Regions from separate parts of the Bradyrhizobium sp. SZCCHNPS1003 genome, predicted to be linked through region 1. Evidence: predicted binding sites of a transcription regulator. Region 1 holds the regulator's gene; each other region holds the start of a gene.
What was found. Region 1 encodes PhoB, which activates phosphate uptake and scavenging genes when phosphate is short. Its sites were predicted from a motif close to TGTCATNNANCTGTCAT; they were not measured.

Region 1 (4,228 bases):
ATCGCCTTCGGCATCCGCCTCTATGAGAAGATATCGAAGTCGGAGATGGACGACCGGGTCGAGAAGGCGCTGCGCGGCGGCGCGCTGTGGAACGAGGTCAAGGACAAGCTCAACGCCTCGGGCCTGTCGCTGTCCGGCGGCCAGCAGCAGCGACTGTGCATCGCGCGCACCGTGGCGGTCCGGCCGGAGGTGATCTTGTTCGACGAGCCGTGCTCGGCGCTCGATCCGATCTCGACCGCCAAGGTCGAGGAGCTGATCCAGGAGCTCGCCGAAAACTACACAATCGCCATCGTGACGCATAACATGCAGCAGGCGGCGCGCGTCTCCGACAAGACCGCCTTCATGTATCTCGGCGAGCTGATCGAGTTCGACGACACCAGCAAGATCTTCACCTCGCCGAGTGATCGGCGGACCCAGGATTACATCACCGGCCGGTTCGGCTGACGCCGACGACATTGTCTTCAGGAGATCATCATGGCCAGTGAACATACCGCCAAGGCGTTCGACAGCGATCTGCAGGACCTCACCCGTCTGGTATCGGAGATGGGCGGCCTCGCGGAGCGGCTGATCGTCGATTCCGTCGATGCGCTGGTGCGGCGCGACATCGCGCTCGGCCAGAAGGTGGTCGCCACCGACGCCGAGGTCGACAAGCTGCAGCGCATCATCGAGGAGCGCGCCGTGCTCACGATCGCCCGTCGCCAGCCGATGGCGGTCGACCTGCGCGAGATCGTCGGCGCGATGCGCGTGGCGACCGATCTGGAGCGCATCGGCGACCTCGCCAAGAACATCGGCAAGCGCGTCGCGGCGCTGGAGAGCGACTTCCATCCGCTGAAGCTGATCCGCGGCCTCGAGCACATGACCGATCTGGTGCAGTCGCAGGTCAAGACGGTGCTGGACGCCTATGCCGCGCATGACCTGCCGGCGGCGATGACGGTGTGGAAGGGCGACGAGGAAGTCGACGCCATCTGCACCTCGCTGTTCCGCGAGCTCCTGACCTACATGATGGAGGATCCGCGCAACATCTCGTTCTGCATCCACCTGATGTTCTGCGCCAAGAACATCGAGCGCATCGGCGATCACGCGACCAACATCGCCGAGACTGTATTCTATATGATCGAAGGCCAGCAGATCATGGACAAGCGCCCGAAGGGCGACATGACGAGCTTCGCGACGACGATTCCCGGTAACTAAGAGAGACGGTTCAGACATGGGCGCCCGAATTCTGGTGGTGGAGGACGAGGAGGCGCTGACGACGCTGCTGCGCTACAACCTCGAGGCCGAAGGCTACGAGGTCGAGACCGTGGCGCGCGGCGACGAGGCCGACACGCGGCTGAAGGAGCGCGTTCCGGATCTCGTCGTGCTCGACTGGATGCTGCCGGGCCTCTCCGGCATCGAGCTGTGCCGCCGCCTGCGCGCGCGCTCCGAGACCCGGCAACTGCCGATCATCATGCTGACGGCGCGCGGCGAGGAGAGCGAGCGCGTGCGCGGACTCGCCACCGGCGCCGACGACTACATCGTCAAGCCGTTCTCGGTGCCGGAGCTCCTGGCGCGCGTGAAAGGCCTGCTGCGGCGGGCGAGCCCGGAGCGGCTGGCGACCGTGCTGTCCTATGGCGACATCGAGCTCGACCGCGAGAAACGCCGCGTGGCGCGCTCGGGGCGGCCGATCGATCTCGGCCCGACCGAATACCGCCTGCTCGAATTCTTCCTCGAGCACCCCGGCCGCGTGTTCAGCCGCGAACAGCTGCTCGACAGCGTCTGGGGCCGCGACATCTACATCGACGAGCGCACCGTCGACGTCCATATCGGCCGCCTGCGCAAGCTGCTCAATCCCGGCCGCGAGCAGGACCCGATCCGCACCGTGCGCGGCGCCGGTTATGCGCTCGATGATCGCTTCGCCAAGAGCGAGCAGGTGTAAGGGCGATGGGCGTGAGGATGAAGAAGGTGTGAGGCGCGAGCGGGCCCGATTGAGGAGATCGCGGTCCGCTTTCCGCCACGCCGCCGCCGTCTTGATCGTGTCTGCTTCGTGGCCCGTCACGATGTTTCGGTCCCAGCGGACGCCCTTGATCAAGACCATCATCATATCTCTTGTCATGCTGCTCGGCAGCCTGGCGGGCGCCACGGCCGCCGAGCTCGAAGACGCGGTCGCGGCGGCAGGCAACGGGCAGCATGCGGCGGCGATGCGACGGCTGCTGCCGCTGGCCGCCAAGGGCGATGCGCGGGCGCAGTTCGACGTCGGCTTCATGCAGGCGTTCGGCTGGGGCGTGCCGCGTAATCCGAGCGAGGCGCTGGCGTGGTACCGCAAGGCCGCCGATCAGGGGCTCGCCGTCGCGCAACATTATCTCGGCATCGCCTACGTCAACGGCGAGGGTGTTGCCTCCAACTACGGCGAAGCCAGTCGCTGGTTCAGCCGCGCCGCGGCGCAGGGTTTCGCCCAGTCGCAATACATGCTCGGCCTGATGCTGCTCGACGGCCGCGGTGTGAAACAGGACGTCGTGCAAGGCTATGCCTGGCTGGTGATGGCGGGCCGTAGCGGCGTGCGATCGGCCGGCCGCGACGTGCAGCGGGTCAGGTTGACCGAGCCGCAGCGCGTCCAGGCCCAGAGCGCCATTGCGTCCTGGCAGCCGAAACCGGAATCGGCGGATGCGGGCATTGCCACTCCGCGTCCGGAGCAATTGCTCGGGCTCGATCGCCACATCGGCGAGGTCGTCGATCCCACCTCCTGGCCGGCGTCGTCGATCGGCGTCGTCACCGTCGCGCAATACTCGAGCGGCGGCTGGTGCACCGGCACCCTGGTGGCGCCGCGCGTCGTGCTCACCGCCGCGCATTGCGTCTTCAACGGCGTGGCGCAGGTCAGCCCCGGCAATGTCCGCTTCCTGGCCGGCATGAACCGTGGCACGCCGGCGGCATCGTCGGTCGCCGACAAGCTGATCGTGGCGCCCGATTTCGTCCCGACCCGGCACGACAGATGGTCGCTCGACCGCTCGCCCGCCGATTGGGCGCTGATCGTGCTGAAGGATGCTCTGCCGTCGAAGCCGGTGGCGGTCAAGGCGCTGACCCGCGAGGAGCTCGCGGCTGCGACCACGGCCGGAACCATCTCCGAGATCGGCTATGGCCAGGAGCGGCGCTATTCGCCGACCGGCCAGCGCAATTGCAGCGCCGGCATGACCGGGGATGCCCGGCTGTTGACAGTGCATTGCCTGGCCAATTTCGGCTATTCGGGCTCGCCGATCCTGGCCGAGGTCGGCGGGGAGCCGGCCGTGGTCGGCATCTTCTCGGCGTTCCACGAGGAGACCCGGCTGATGTTCGCCGCCCCCGCGAGCCAGTTCGAGGCGGTCGTGCGCCGCGAGATCGCGGCGCAGAGTGCCTCGGCGCGGTGAGGGAAGGAGCGAGAGAGACGAGGTCCCGCCGCTGGTCATGATCTGTGCGTGACTGGATAGCGGGTTGCCAAGCGAGAGGGCGGTCCGGGAAGCGCCACCCAGGTTTTCCTGCAGCTTTCGCCTGCAGCGGGGCCTTTACCGAACTGGCCTAGCTCTTGCTATAGTCCGAGTATGACGATTGTTCCAATTGATCATCCTCGGGCCGCGCGGCTGCTGTGGTGGCGGTCGCAGCCCGGCCGCAACGTTGCGCTCGTCGGCGGGCTGGTCGCGGCCAACGCGCTCGCCTGGGCCTGGGCATTCGCGCTCTACGCCGACCGGCCCGCCATCGTCGGCACCGCGATGCTGGCTTGGCTGCTCGGACTGCGCCATGCGGTCGATGCGGATCACATCGCGGCGATTGACAACGTCGTGCGGAAGCTGGTGCAGGACGGTAGCGCCCCGCGCGCCGCCGGCCTCTATTTTGCGCTCGGCCATTCCAGCGTCGTCGTCATCGCCACCATCGTCGTGAGCCTCATCGCCGGCGCCGACCTCCTGGATGAAGAGAGCGCGATCAGGGCGATCGGCGGCGTCATCGGCACGTCGGTATCGGCCGGCTTCCTGCTGCTTATCGCGTTGGCGAACCTCATTCTGTTCGTGAACCTCTGGCGCCGCGCCGCACAGCCGCAGTCCGAGATGGAAACCGCCGGAAACACCGGACGGGGCATCCTCATCCGCCTGCTGCGCCCCGTGCTCCGCCTGGTGGGACGCGCCTGGCACATGTATCCGCTCGGCTTCCTGTTCGGTCTCGGCTTCGACACCGCGAGCGAGATCGGGCTTCTCAGCCTGTCGGCGACCGAGGCTGCGCGCGGCGC
Region 2 (4,228 bases), on a different contig from region 1:
AGCCGCAGCAGCAGATTGTTGTGGGGCCGCTCCCGGTTCAGCGTGGTCACACCCTGGCTCAGCATCGTCATCCCCCGCGCAACGCATGTGCGTGATTCGTGCTCCTTGTGTTCACAAGTGCACCGACACAGGAACTCTGATATGCTGCCTTGGTTCCAGGAACCCGCCAGCGCACTCAAGAGGAGACGCCGGCTGCGGCGCCCATCCCTCATCCTGGAACCCGCAGATCCCATGACCAGCTCGCAATCAGGCGTGCCCGAGCTTTATCAACATGTGCTGGTCGTCGAAGACGACCCTATCATTGCGCTCGGATTGGAAGACACGATCACCGACCTCGGCGTTCCCGACATCAGGATCGCAGCCGACGTCGCGACCGCACTCGCCATGATCGCGGAGCGCGCCCCGCAATTCGCATTGCTCGATGTCGGCCTGGTCCGCGAAAAGAGCTTTGCGATTGCCGAGCGGCTAACGGCGCTCGGCATTCCCTTCGCCTTCTCCACCGGCTATGGCGCCGACCGCGTGCCGGCCGCGTTCGCCGACCGGCCACGGCTGCCGAAGCCTTGCCCGACCGACGCGCTGGAGGCGGTGCTGCGGCGACGCGACTAGTTGCCGTCGCAGCACGCGATCGTCTTGCCGCCGGACAACGAGACCTCAGCCCAGCTTCGGATCGAGCGTGGTCGACCACAGCGCGACGTCGGCGCGATCCCGCAGGGTCACGGTCATCTGGCCCGTGGCGCCTTCGATCTTGACGTGGCCGAAGAACTGCATGCCGGCCGACGGCGGCAGATTCTGCTTGTCGAGGCCGGGCGCCTTGATGAACCGCACCTCGGGGCCGAAGGTGTTGTCGAGCTCGTTCGGACCGAACGTGCCGGCATGCAGCGGACCGGAGACGAACTCCCAGAATGGCTCGAAGTCCTGAAACTGCGCCTTGTTCGGATCGTAATAATGCGCGGCCGCGTAGTGCACGTCCGCCGTCAGCCACACCGTGTTCTGGATCGGCGCCGTCTTGATGAAGCGCAGGATCTCGGCAATCTCGAGCTCGCGGCCGCGCGCCGGGCCGTCACCCTGGGCGATGGCTTCCGAGCCCTTCTTGTTGGCTGCGTCGTCATAGACGATGATGCTGAGCGGCATGTCGGAGGCGATCACCTTCCAGGTCGCGCGCGAATTGAGCAGCGCCTGCTTCAGCCAGCGCATCTGCTCCGGCCCGATGAAGTAGGACGCCGGACCATATTTGTCCTCGAGATTGGGACCGTTGGCGCCGCGGTAGCTGCGCTCGTCGAGCACGAACACGTCGAGATGAGGGCCGTAATTGATCGTGCGATAGACGCGCCCCGGCTCGATGATGCTCTCGCGCATGGGATACATCTCGTGGAAGGCGCGCGCCGCGCGGGCCGCGAGCAGCTGGATGTTGCGCTCCTTGTAGCTGGCCGGCAGCTCCTTGGAGGCCGACCAGTTGTTGGTGACCTCATGATCGTCCCACTGCACGAAGATCGGCACCTCGGCATTGAAGGCGCGGACGTTCTCGTCGAGGAAATTGTATTTGTGAGCGGCACGGAACTCGTCGAGCGTCTCGGCGACCTTCGCCTTCTCTTCCACGGTGAGATTCTTCCACACCTTGTTGTCCGGCAGCTTCACCTCGGACTTGATCGGACCGTCGGCGTAGATGGTGTCGCCGGAGTGCAGGAAGAAGTCCGGGCGGTGCTTCTTCATCGTCGAGAAGGTGAACATGCCGCCATCGTCGGGGTTGATGCCCCAGCCCTGCCCCGCCACGTCGCCGCCCCAGACGAACGAGACGTCGCGCCTGTTGCCGGGCGCGGTGCGGAAGCGGCCAAGCGCGGCCTCGCTTTCGACCGCGACATGCGAAAGGTCGCGGAACTTGACGCGGTAGAAGATGTCCTGGCCGCTGGGCAGACCGTCGATCAGCATCTTGGCCGTGAAGTCGCTTTCCGGAAGTGCGGCGACCGGAGGCAGCGTACGCGCGTCCTTGAACGACTCGGTGGTCGCCACCTCGACCAGCATCTGCGACGGCCGGTCGGCACGCGCCCAGACCACGCCGCCATCCATGCCAACGTCGCCGGACTGCACGCCATGCGTGATCTGCGGCCGGTCGGCGGCGCGGCTCAGATAGGGCATCGCCAGCGTCGTGACGCCGGCTGCGGCGGCTGTCGACAGGAAGCGGCGGCGGGACAGGGCTGTGCGCGGTCGAGGAATGCGAAGCGTCATGCGGATCTCCTGGTCGGATCGCGCGCGGGAGCAGGCGCGAGCCACGGCCCGGCAGACCTAGAAAAGATTGATGACGCTGGAATTACACGCGGCGTCTTGGGCAGTGCGCGACACCGCCGCAAGGGGAGCGTGGCAGACCTCAGGTGCCGGCGGCACGCAACTGCGCGCCGGTTCGCTGCAGATTGGCGGGCATGCTCATCAGGATGAGCTTGCGATCGGCGACCGCGTTGTGGAACTGCTCGAGCGCGATGTTGAACGCGGTCAACGCCGCGTGCTCGATCGCGCCGTCCTCGAAGCAGGTCAGCGTGTTGCGCAAGATCTCGTCGGCCTCGGCCTGGAGCTGATCGAGCTCCTCGGTCGAATCGCACTTGCGCGCGATCGTGATCATCTCCAGCAGACGATCGCGCAGCGAGGTGTTGATGGTGCGTTCGTCGCGCTTGAGATAGCCGGCGAACCACGCGCCGGCCGAGCCCATCGCCGAAAGCGCCATCAGGCTCCACCAGATGTAGTCGCTGTAGCGGTCGAGGAAGGTCTTCTCCTCGCCGTCGACGAAGGCCGCCGCGCCGGGATGGACGGGGATCGCGGCGTCCTTGTCGGTGTCCGGCGTCTCGATCTTGGCGGCAAGCGGAAATTCCGACATCAGCTGCTGGCGCACCGAGAACAGCTGATGCGTGAACGTCGAGACCGCCGATTCGGCGAGGCCCTTGCGTGCCACGATGTGGTGATTGAAGCTGATCGTCTTCACTTCATCTTCAGGGCGATCGGGCGCCCCGCCGAACGCGCCGGCCGGAATCTCGGTGGCCTCGTATTCGGGATGGTTCTGTGCGATGGCTCCGGCGGAATCGATGGCCAGGAAGGTGGGGGGGCCGCCCTCCTTGGTGGCGGCGGCGATCGCATCCGCCGTGATCTTGCTGTTGATGGGACCGGCCGCCAGATAGACATCGGCCCTCTGGCTTCGGACCGCTTCGGCGGCCTCGGTGATCGGGAATTGGACGATCTCGACCTTGCCGGGGTCGACACCATATTGGCGCAGAATGACCTTCAGCAGGTTCGCGTTCGCCGGCGTCCGGCCGATGATGCCGACTTTGTGGCCCGCGAGCTGCGAGATCTTCGTGATCTTGGCGCCACCCTTGCGGCTCTTGCCCTTGCCGGACGAGGGCACCCAGAGGACGACGACGTTCTTGCGCAGCGTCGCTACCGCCTGTGCGTTCTTTGGGACCTCCAGGTCGCCCCGCACGATCGCAAGATCCACCTTGGCGGCGGCCAGCGCCTGCGCGCTCTCGGCGGCGCCCTCGGTCGGAACCGGCCGCAGCCTGACGGAGGCGTGCGACTGGGAAAAGGCCTGGGTCAAGGCCTGGACGACCTTCAGGTCGTCGCTGTTGGGCGGACCGACCGCGATCTTGAGCACCACGGGACGCATCGCAAAATAGTAGGCACCCGTCAAAGCGCCGACGACCGCGAGGATCCCGGCGATGACGATGAACACGGCAGGGCGCATCCGTGAGCGCTGCGCTGGCGTGGTCTGAGTATCTACCAGATTCCCGTCCTCCGGTGGTCCCAGGCCCGGGCGATGCCACAGGCGGCTTCGTCTGGCCACGTCGTCCTTCGATAGAGCTGAACTGTAGCAAATTTCTTGTCCGCCCGGGGTGACATCTGCGTCATGGTTACCATCGCACCAGTTACCGCAGGATCGGGACAGTTCCGAGCCCCTCCCGGCATGGCGCCTGTGACAAGGCTCTGATCGGGATGCGTTTTCGGCTAGTCTTGGCAACCGGACACCGGCGCGATCCAGCCGGAGGTAGCCCCGCAATCGCCCGGACGCTGCCACGTGTCCGGTCGATTGCACCACAAGAGGAGATCGAGATGCCGCAACGATTGTCGGCGGAGGCACGCGCCACCGCCCTGCGGGAGCTTCCCGACTGGTCCGAGCTGGAGGGCCGTGAGGCCATCGCCCGCACCTTCACGTTCAAGAACTTCAACGAAGCGTTCGGCTTCATGACCCGGG
Region 3 (4,228 bases), on a different contig from region 1:
ATCCGCATGCGCGAGATCGCCGATGGCCGGCTCGATGGCGAGATTCCCGGTGTCGGCCGCGGCGACGAGATCGGCGGGATGGCCGCCACCGTCCAGATCTTCAAGGACAACGCGCTGCGGATGCGCGAGCTAGAGCAGGCCGAGGCCGCCACCCAGCAGCGCGCGGCCGCCGAGCGGACCGCGGCCATGCAGAACCTCGCCGCCGACTTCGAGCGCAGCGTCAACGGCATCGTCCGCTCGGTGGCGTCGGCGGCCGAGGGCATGCAGCACACCGCGCAATCGATGACCTCGACCGCGAGCGATGCCAGCTCGCGCGCCTCGACCGTCAGCGCCGCCACCCAGAGCGCCAATGACAATGTCGGCACGGTCGCGGCCGCGGCCGAAGAGCTGTCGAGCTCGGTCAATGAGATTTCGCGCCAGGTCGCCCGCTCCAGCGAGATTGCGAGCAAAGCCGTGGGCGACGCGGAGCGCACCAATGCGACCGTTCAGGTCCTGTCGACCGGCGCCGAGAAGATCGGCGAGGTCGTCAAGCTGATCCATTCGATCGCGGCGCAGACCAACCTGCTGGCGCTGAACGCCACCATCGAAGCCGCGCGCGCCGGCGAGTCCGGCAAGGGCTTTGCCGTCGTCGCCTCGGAGGTGAAGGCGCTCGCCAACCAGACGGCGAAGGCGACCGAGGAGATTTCGGCACAGGTCGCGGCGATGCAGACCTCGACCCAGGATGCGGTCACCGCCATCAGCGGCATCACCCAGACCATCGCGCAGATGAGCGAGATCACCAATTCGATCTCGACCTCGATCGCGCAGCAGGGCGACGCGACGCGCGAGATCGCCCGCAACATCCAGTCCGTCGCTGCAGGCTCCAACGAGATCAGCGCCCATATCGGCGGCGTTACCAAGGCGGCGGAAGCGACCGGCATGGCTGCCTCCGAAGTGCTGTCGAGCGCGCGTGAGCTCGACAGCCAGTCGGGCCTGCTGCAGCAGGCCGTCGATGGCTTCATGGCGAAGGTGCGAACGGCCTGATCAGGCCCGGCGCGCCGTTGATCCGGGGCTCTCGGATCAACGGCGGCCGTCAAGTCGTAGGCGTGCCAGCCGTCACTTGGCTTTGAGGAAGTCGCCGACCTCCAGCAGCACGAACTCGTTGTCGTCGGCCTTGTTGGGATCCCGGCTGGACGAGAACGGCAGGTTGTTGTCGTTGCCGACGATGATGTGGGTGTCGTCGACGCGGTCGACATTCTCGATCGTGAAGAACGGGAAGGCGAGCACGCCGTCGTTGAGCGGCTTGCGCGCCTTGTCGTCCGGATCCTTGATCTTCATCAGGTCGATAGAGGCGATCTTGCGGACCGGCTTGCCGACGTTGGCGTCGGACAGTTCGATCTTGTAGACGCGCTTGAACTTGGCGAGATCGGGAAAGCAGTTGCCGCCGCGCGTGCCCTGCGGGCAGGCCTTGTCGCTGGTGCCCTCGCCATTGTCGCGCTCGATGATCAGACCCTGGGTCGGATCGATCATGTTGAAGTCGCCGATCGCGTTGCCGTTCTGCTCGAACACGTACTGCCAATACCGGCCGGTGAACCGCTCCGCCGCGACGTCGAATTCGAGGATGCGCGAGGCTTCCTTGCCGTCGACCTTCTCCCAATCCTTCTTCTCGGCGTCCCACAGCGGGCCTTCGAGCAGGCCGTAGATGAACTTGCCGTCGACCGAGGACGCGAAGCCTTCGTAGCCCTTCGAGCGCCGCAGGTTGACGTTCGCATAGGTCGCGCCTGGCGCGCCCGGCGATTGCACCGCCCAATGGTCGGGCGAGCGCACCGGCTTGCCGTCGGCGACCGTGTCGAACACGGCCAGCACCTTGCCGGTCCTGTCCGCCTTGATGACGTAGGGACCGAACTCGTCGCCGATCCAGAGATTGTCGCCGATGATCTGGAAGCCCTCGGTATCGAAATCAGCACCGGTCAAATAGCGCTTGGCGGTGTCCTCATGGACGATGCGGAAGGGAACCTTCCTGTCGGGATCATGCAGGAAGATCGTCTCGAGCCGCTCGACCTTGCCGCTGGTCCAGTCGATCTTGTGGTGGTTCAGATAGAGCATCGAGTCGGGCGAGTTGTAGCGCGAGCCCATGCCGTTGTCGGTGAGGACCCAGAACGTGCCGTCGGCCATCTTCTTGATGCCGGAGTGGCCCTGGAGAGGTTGTCCCTTGAACGGGAGCGACACCCCGGTCGGACGCTCATAGGACTTGCCCATCACGCTGCCGATCGCGTCGATGCGCTTGCCGGTGGTGTATTTGCCGGAGGTCTTGAGATCGTTCGGGGCATCGGCCGGCGCCTCGACGAAGGACTCGGCCGGCATCACGGCATGGCCGGAGAGCGTCGCCGGGAATTCGCCTTCGCCCTGGGCGAACGCTGTGCCGGCGCTCAGAACGAACGCGGCAACGGTGGTCAGCAGATATCGATGCATGGGAGGGCCTCCTGGGAGCTTGATCCACGCATCGTTCTGGACAGGAGGCCTGACGCGGCGCTGACATTTCGATGACAGCCGGATGATGCTCCCCGGTCTTCATGAGGCGTCTTGCCGCACGCTCACACCTTGAGCCGGTCACCTGTGCCGGGAGGCCGGATCGGGACCCGCGACGCGATGATCACGCCGGCAATGACCAGCGCGTAGCCCGCAAGGTGGAACAGCCTGAGCTCCTCGCCGAGGAGCAGGATCGCGAGCACCGAGCCGAACAATGGCACCAGATGGAGGAACGGCGCGGCGCGGTTCGGTCCGATCAGGCTGATGCCGCGATTGAAGAACAGGTAGGCCAGTGTCGACGCAAACACGACCACGTAGCCGAGCGTCAGGACCGACAGCAGATCGGGCTTGAGCACGAAGCCCGACGCGTATTCCCAAGCCGCGAACGGCAGCAGCAGCACGGCGCCGGCCGCCGTGCAGGCTGAGATCAGCGACAGCTGGTGCACCGCCGGCCGTCGCGTCATGGCGGCCGAGTAGAGCCCGAATACCATCAGCGCGCCCGCAAACATCAGGTCACCGCGGTTGAATTGGATGCCGGCGAGCGCACCGAGATCGCCGCGCAGCAGGATCACCAGCACGCCGATCAGCGACATCGCAATGCCGGCGAATTGGGCGATGGTCAGGCGCACACCGAACAAGGCCAGCGACCACAGCGCGACGAACAGCGGCGTCGAGGATTGGATCAGGAGACCGTTCAGCGCCTGGGTATATTGCATCGCCCAATAGGACAGCGCGTTGTTGATGGCAAAGCCCGTCAGCGACAACAGCAGGATCAGCGGCCAATGCGCGCGCAATGTTCGCCAGTCGCGGGCGAGATGCGCGCGGGCGAAAGGCCACAGCATCAGGAACGTTCCGACCCAGCGGATGCAGGACAAGGTCAGCGGCGGGACATGACCGGCCACATAGCGCGCGAGCACGATGTTGCCGGCCCAGAACAGCGAGGCCAGCGTGAGCAGCAGATAGGGCTGGTTGTTCAGCCAGGAGAGCGGATGACGGTGTGGGGCAGGCAAAGGCAGCCAAGCGTGCTTGGAGAGACGAGGCAATCTGGGCTCAATCGTATCCCCTCGCAAGCCGGCGCAGCGGATTGGTGCCATGCATCGGACAGCAAAGGGCCGCGGGGGCGCGCGCAGGACGTGGATATCAGGTCGCCTGCTTGCGCGACGCCACGAACACGCCGGCGAGCACCAGCACGAAGCCGATCACGTGGAAGACCTCCGGCTGCTCGCCGAGGAACACGAAGGCCATGATCGAGCCGAACACCGGGACCACGTGAAAGAACGGCGCGGCGCGATTGGCGCCGATCAGGAGCACGCCGCGATTGAAGCAGAGATAGGCGATCGTCGAAGGAAAGATCGCGACGTAGAGCAGCGACAACAGGTTCTGCGCGTCGAGCGCCATGACCGGTCGCGCGTTGATTTCCCAGATCAGCAGCGGAATGAGGCTGGCTGCGCCGCAACCGAAGGTGAAGGCGACCATCGACAGGCCGTGGATCTGCGGCCGCTTGATCGTCAGCACCGAGTAGAAGCCGAACACCGCCATCGCGAGCAGGAAGATCAGATCCCCTCTGTTGAAGCTGATGTCGGCCAGCGCGGTGGGGTGACCGCGCGTCAGGATGAGCAGCACGCCCACGAGCGACAGCACGATGCCGATGGCCTGCGCCAGGGTCAGGTGCACGCGCAACAGCAGCATCGACCAAATTGCCACGATCAGCGGACCAGCC
Region 4 (4,228 bases), on a different contig from region 1:
CCCACTGGTCATGGTGTTCGCGATCTCGGCCGGCATCAACCGCCTGGCGCCGTCGACCGCGCAGATCCTGTTCTGGGTGTTCTCGGCCTTGATGGGCATCTCGCTGTCGTCGATCTTCCTGGTGTACACCCACACCTCGATCGTGCGGGTGTTCTTCATCACCGCGGCGACGTTCGGCGCGCTCAGCCTGTACGGCTACACGACCAAGCGTGACATGACGGGCATGGGCTCGTTCCTGTTCATGGGCCTGGTCGGCATCGTGCTGGCGAGCCTCGTGAACCTGTTCCTGGCGAGCTCGATGCTGCAGTTCATCGTCTCGGTGATCGGCGTGTTCGTGTTCGCCGGCCTGACCGCCTGGGACACGCAGCGTCTGAAGAACGAGTACATCTACGGCTACGCTTCCGCGGGCGGCGACATTGCCGAGCGCGCAGCGATCACCGGCGCCCTGTCGCTGTACCTGAACTTCATCAACCTGTTCACGCTGCTGCTGCAGCTGCTCGGACAGCGCGACTGAGCCAGCGGCTCACACGAGCGACCTTCGAAGCCCCGGCCTCACCGCCGGGGCTTTTCGTTTGCGCAAGCCAATTGCGACCGCGGCGCGGGCGCGACGGCAGCCATGCCGCGAGGCCGGATTGATCGCCGCGTCCGCTTTGGTATGTTTCCACCATGTCCGACATTGAGATCCGGCCCACCCGGGAGGCCGACCTTCCCACCATCACCGCCATCTACGGCCAGGCCGTCCGCGAGGGCACGGCCACCTTCGAGCTCGACCCTCCGGATCTGACGGAAATGACGCGCCGCTTCCGGGCGCTCACCGACGACGGCTTTCCCTATTTCGCCGCCCTGCTGGACGGAGAGGTGGTTGGCTATGCCTATGCGGGGCCTTACCGGCCTCGCCCGGCCTATCGCTTCACGGTGGAGAACTCGATCTATCTCGCCCCCGCCAGCCAGCGTCGTGGCATCGGAATGCGACTGATGCGGCGGCTGATCGACGCCTGTGAGGAGGGAGGCTTTCGCCAGATGATCGCCGTCATCGGCGACTCCGCCAATGCCGGCTCGGTCCGGCTGCATACCGCCTGCGGCTTCCAGATGATCGGCACCCACCCGAGCGTCGGCCTGAAATTCGGCCGCTGGCTCGATACTGTGATGATGCAGCGCCCGCTCGGGGCCGGGAGCAGCGACGTCCCGGCGTAAGCAACGCCAGTCGGAATGTCATGATCAGCCGGAGCGCGTGGGATCAGACCAGCGCCGGCTTCGGCGCGATCACCAGCAGCACGCGCTCGAGCTCATGACCGCGGCGCAGGATCAGGCCGGTGGCCGAGATCACGCTGTACATGCCCTGCTTGCGCGCCAGCCGCGGGTCCTTCTCGATGCGGTAGATCGGCACCTCGGACGCCCGGCGAAACACGGAGAAGACGGCCCGGTCACGCAGGAAGTCGATCGAATAGTCGCGCCACTCACCGTCGGCGACCATGCGGCCGTAGAGGTTGAGGATACGATTCAGCTCGAGGCGATCGAACGTCACCCGGTTGGGCGCTGCGGCCGCGTTGCGCGCCGCCGCGCGGTTCTCGCTGGGGTCGGCATCCTCCGGAGTGAGGTTCATGAGCGTCCTCCTGTCATCTGTGTGACATGATCGCGCCAACCGCCGGAGGCCGCAAGGGGCCGTTTTCATTGTTGAAGTTCGGCCGTGCATGCCAACCGCGCGAACTCCGCGAACACGCAAGCGTCACGGGATCGTTAGCAGAATCATAATCGCGCCGTCTTTCCGCCCACCGACCGCCCCCGACCTTAGGCATAAGATTCATGTGCGTTGGCCCGGTCCTTTCGGTTCCGGATTCCTCAGCCCCCAGCCCCCCGGGGTCGTCAGGATCGGGTCCATTCACAAGTAAGGCAAAGGGCCAACGCAAGTTGGTCCTTTTGCTTCTTTGGCGTGAGCTGCACGGAACATGTTATGGCGCGCCTCCGTCCTATGGACGTGACGCGCCTTACCGCAGGTCAAGGGAAACGAAGATCAGGACGACCGAAGATCAGCGCTCGGGAGCACGCGCCGTTGCTGAAGCCCGTCCGACCAATGGCAACTCGGAAAAGGCGGCCCCGAGCATCGCGCCGGGGCGGTCGCGACTGCCGTCCTGCACATAGACGACGGTGCCATCGACGCCCTCGCGGGCGATCTTCTCCAGCGGCACGCTCCATCTGACCGGCGAACCATTCCAGTCACCCAGCTTCTGAAGACCGCGAACGACGTTGTAATAGGTCAGATCACGGCCGCTGTTCTCGCCGCGGCCGACCGAGATCGGGACCACCCGCGAGATCGAGCAGACCCAGACCTCGCCGTGCTTGCGCGGCATCTGGTCGTTGGCCGCGGCCACGGAGACAGTGAGGTCCTGGCCGTCGACCGACAGCCTCACCGGCACCGACATCACGCTGCCACCCTGGACAGTCTCCTCGATGGCGCCTTCGATCGCCTCGCGGTCGCTGCCGATCACATGCACGGAGCCGTTGACCACCGCCTGCGGCGTATAGACTTCGCGATCGCCACGCGCCCTGGAATAGGCCCGCTGCCGGGCCGTGAAGCGGGAGTCGGCCAGCGTGTCCTTCCAGCCCAGGTAGTCCCAGTAGTCGATCGGCAGGGACAGCGCGATGACCGAGGGATCTCTGGCGAGCTCGCCGAGGATCTTGTCGGCCGGCGGGCAGGATGAACAGCCCTGGGACGTGAAGAGTTCGATCACCGCACGCGGATCGGACGCGGCCGGCCGGACGAAAGCGATGACCGCACAGACACTCAGCGCCGCGCGCGACCACCACGACATCTGTCCACTCATCGTCACTGTCCTGTCTGGAACATGGTCCGCTGCGCCCTGCCGCGTCAATGATCTGCGAAGCCGCCCTCGTAGTTAATAGATTGCAAACGAAAAGGAGGCGGCCTTTGTCATAGGCCGCCTCCTTCATCACCCGCTACTCACTTCAGAGTGAGCCAAACTGTCGCGTCGCGCTTTGGTTAAGCAGCAAGCTTGCGCAGCACGTAGTGCAGGATGCCGCCGTTGCGATAGTAGTCCAGCTCGTCCAGCGTATCGATCCGGCAGAGCAGCGGCACCTGCTGCGCCGCCCCGTCGGCCGACACGATCTCGGCGGTCAGGGTTTGACGCGGCTTCAGGTCGCCCTGCAGGCCCTTGATGGTGACCTTCTCGTCGCCCTTCAGGCCGAGCGAGGACCAGGACGTGCCTTCCTGGAAGGTGAGCGGGAGCACACCCATGCCGACCAGGTTCGAACGATGGATGCGCTCGAAGCTCTGGCAGATCACGGCGCGGACGCCGAGCAGCCGGGTACCTTTCGCAGCCCAGTCGCGCGACGAGCCGTTGCCGTATTCGGCGCCGGCGAACACCACCAGCGGCACGCCCTCTTCCTGGTACTTCATCGCGGCGTCGTAGATCGACATCTGCTCGCCGTCGGGCCAGTGCTTGGTCAGGCCGCCTTCCGGAATGTTGCCGTCGGCACCTTTGAGCATGAAGTTCTTGATGCGGATGTTGGCGAAGGTGCCGCGCATCATGATCTCGTGGTTGCCGCGGCGCGTGCCGTACTGGTTGAAGTCGGCCGGGCGGACCTGGTGCTCGCTGAGGAATTTACCGGCGGGCGAGGTCAGCTTGATCGAACCGGCCGGCGAGATGTGGTCGGTCGTGATCTTGTCGCCAAACAGCGCCAGCACGCGGGCCTCGACGATGTCCTTGATCGGCTCGGGCTCCTTCTTCATGCCGTCGAAATACGGCGGGTTCTGCACGTAGGTCGACGACATGTTCCAGCGATAGGTCTCGCTCTCGACCGTCTTGATCTTGCGCCAGTTGGTGTCGCCCTTGAACACGTCGGCGTAGCGCTTCTTGAAGATCGACGCCTTGACGAATTTCTTGACGAAGTCGTTGACCTCCTTGGTCGTCGGCCAGATGTCTTTCAGGTAGACCGGCTTCTTGTCCTTGCCGATGCCGATCGGCTCGACCGAAAGATCCTTGGTCACGGTGCCGGCCAGCGCGTAGGCCACGACCAGCGGCGGCGAGGCCAGGTAGTTGGCCTGCACGTCCGGCGAGACGCGGCCTTCGAAGTTGCGGTTGCCCGACAGCACGGCCGCCGCGACGACGCCGTTGTCGTTGATCGACTTCGAGATCTCCTCCGGCAGCGGACCTGAATTGCCGATGCAGGTGGTGCAGCCGAAACCGACCAGGTTGAAGCCGACCTTGTC

Region 2: a site for PhoB is predicted at 2,294-2,310, ahead of QX126_RS29955 (alkaline phosphatase D family protein). Genes of this name have one in related genera too.
Region 3: a site for PhoB is predicted at 2,523-2,539, ahead of QX126_RS24190 (esterase-like activity of phytase family protein). Genes of this name have one in related genera too.
Region 4: a site for PhoB is predicted at 1,615-1,631, ahead of QX126_RS13820 (DUF2794 domain-containing protein). Genes of this name have one in related genera too.

What each region holds. Positions count from the first base shown of each region.
Region 1 is NZ_JAUHIU010000001.1:316,755-320,982, reverse strand. It holds gene pstB (phosphate ABC transporter ATP-binding protein PstB) at 1-444, shown strand, start outside; gene phoU (phosphate signaling complex protein PhoU) at 475-1,191, shown strand; gene phoB (phosphate regulon transcriptional regulator PhoB) at 1,208-1,915, shown strand; gene QX126_RS01470 (trypsin-like serine protease) at 2,061-3,377, shown strand; gene QX126_RS01465 (HoxN/HupN/NixA family nickel/cobalt transporter) at 3,549-4,228, shown strand, end outside.
Region 2 is NZ_JAUHIU010000024.1:26,161-30,388, reverse strand. It holds gene QX126_RS29965 (Crp/Fnr family transcriptional regulator) at 1-65, opposite strand, end outside; gene QX126_RS29960 (response regulator) at 232-606, shown strand; gene QX126_RS29955 (alkaline phosphatase D family protein) at 652-2,223, opposite strand; gene QX126_RS29950 (TAXI family TRAP transporter solute-binding subunit) at 2,363-3,709, opposite strand; gene QX126_RS29945 (4a-hydroxytetrahydrobiopterin dehydratase) at 3,970-4,228, shown strand, end outside.
Region 3 is NZ_JAUHIU010000015.1:112,576-116,803, forward strand. It holds gene QX126_RS24185 (methyl-accepting chemotaxis protein) at 1-1,023, shown strand, start outside; gene QX126_RS24190 (esterase-like activity of phytase family protein) at 1,096-2,451, opposite strand; gene QX126_RS24195 (DMT family transporter) at 2,574-3,551, opposite strand; gene QX126_RS24200 (DMT family transporter) at 3,649-4,228, opposite strand, start outside.
Region 4 is NZ_JAUHIU010000007.1:254,461-258,688, forward strand. It holds gene QX126_RS13810 (Bax inhibitor-1/YccA family protein) at 1-514, shown strand, start outside; gene QX126_RS13815 (GNAT family N-acetyltransferase) at 667-1,194, shown strand; gene QX126_RS13820 (DUF2794 domain-containing protein) at 1,238-1,603, opposite strand; gene QX126_RS13825 (DUF1223 domain-containing protein) at 2,028-2,810, opposite strand; gene acnA (aconitate hydratase AcnA) at 2,999-4,228, opposite strand, start outside.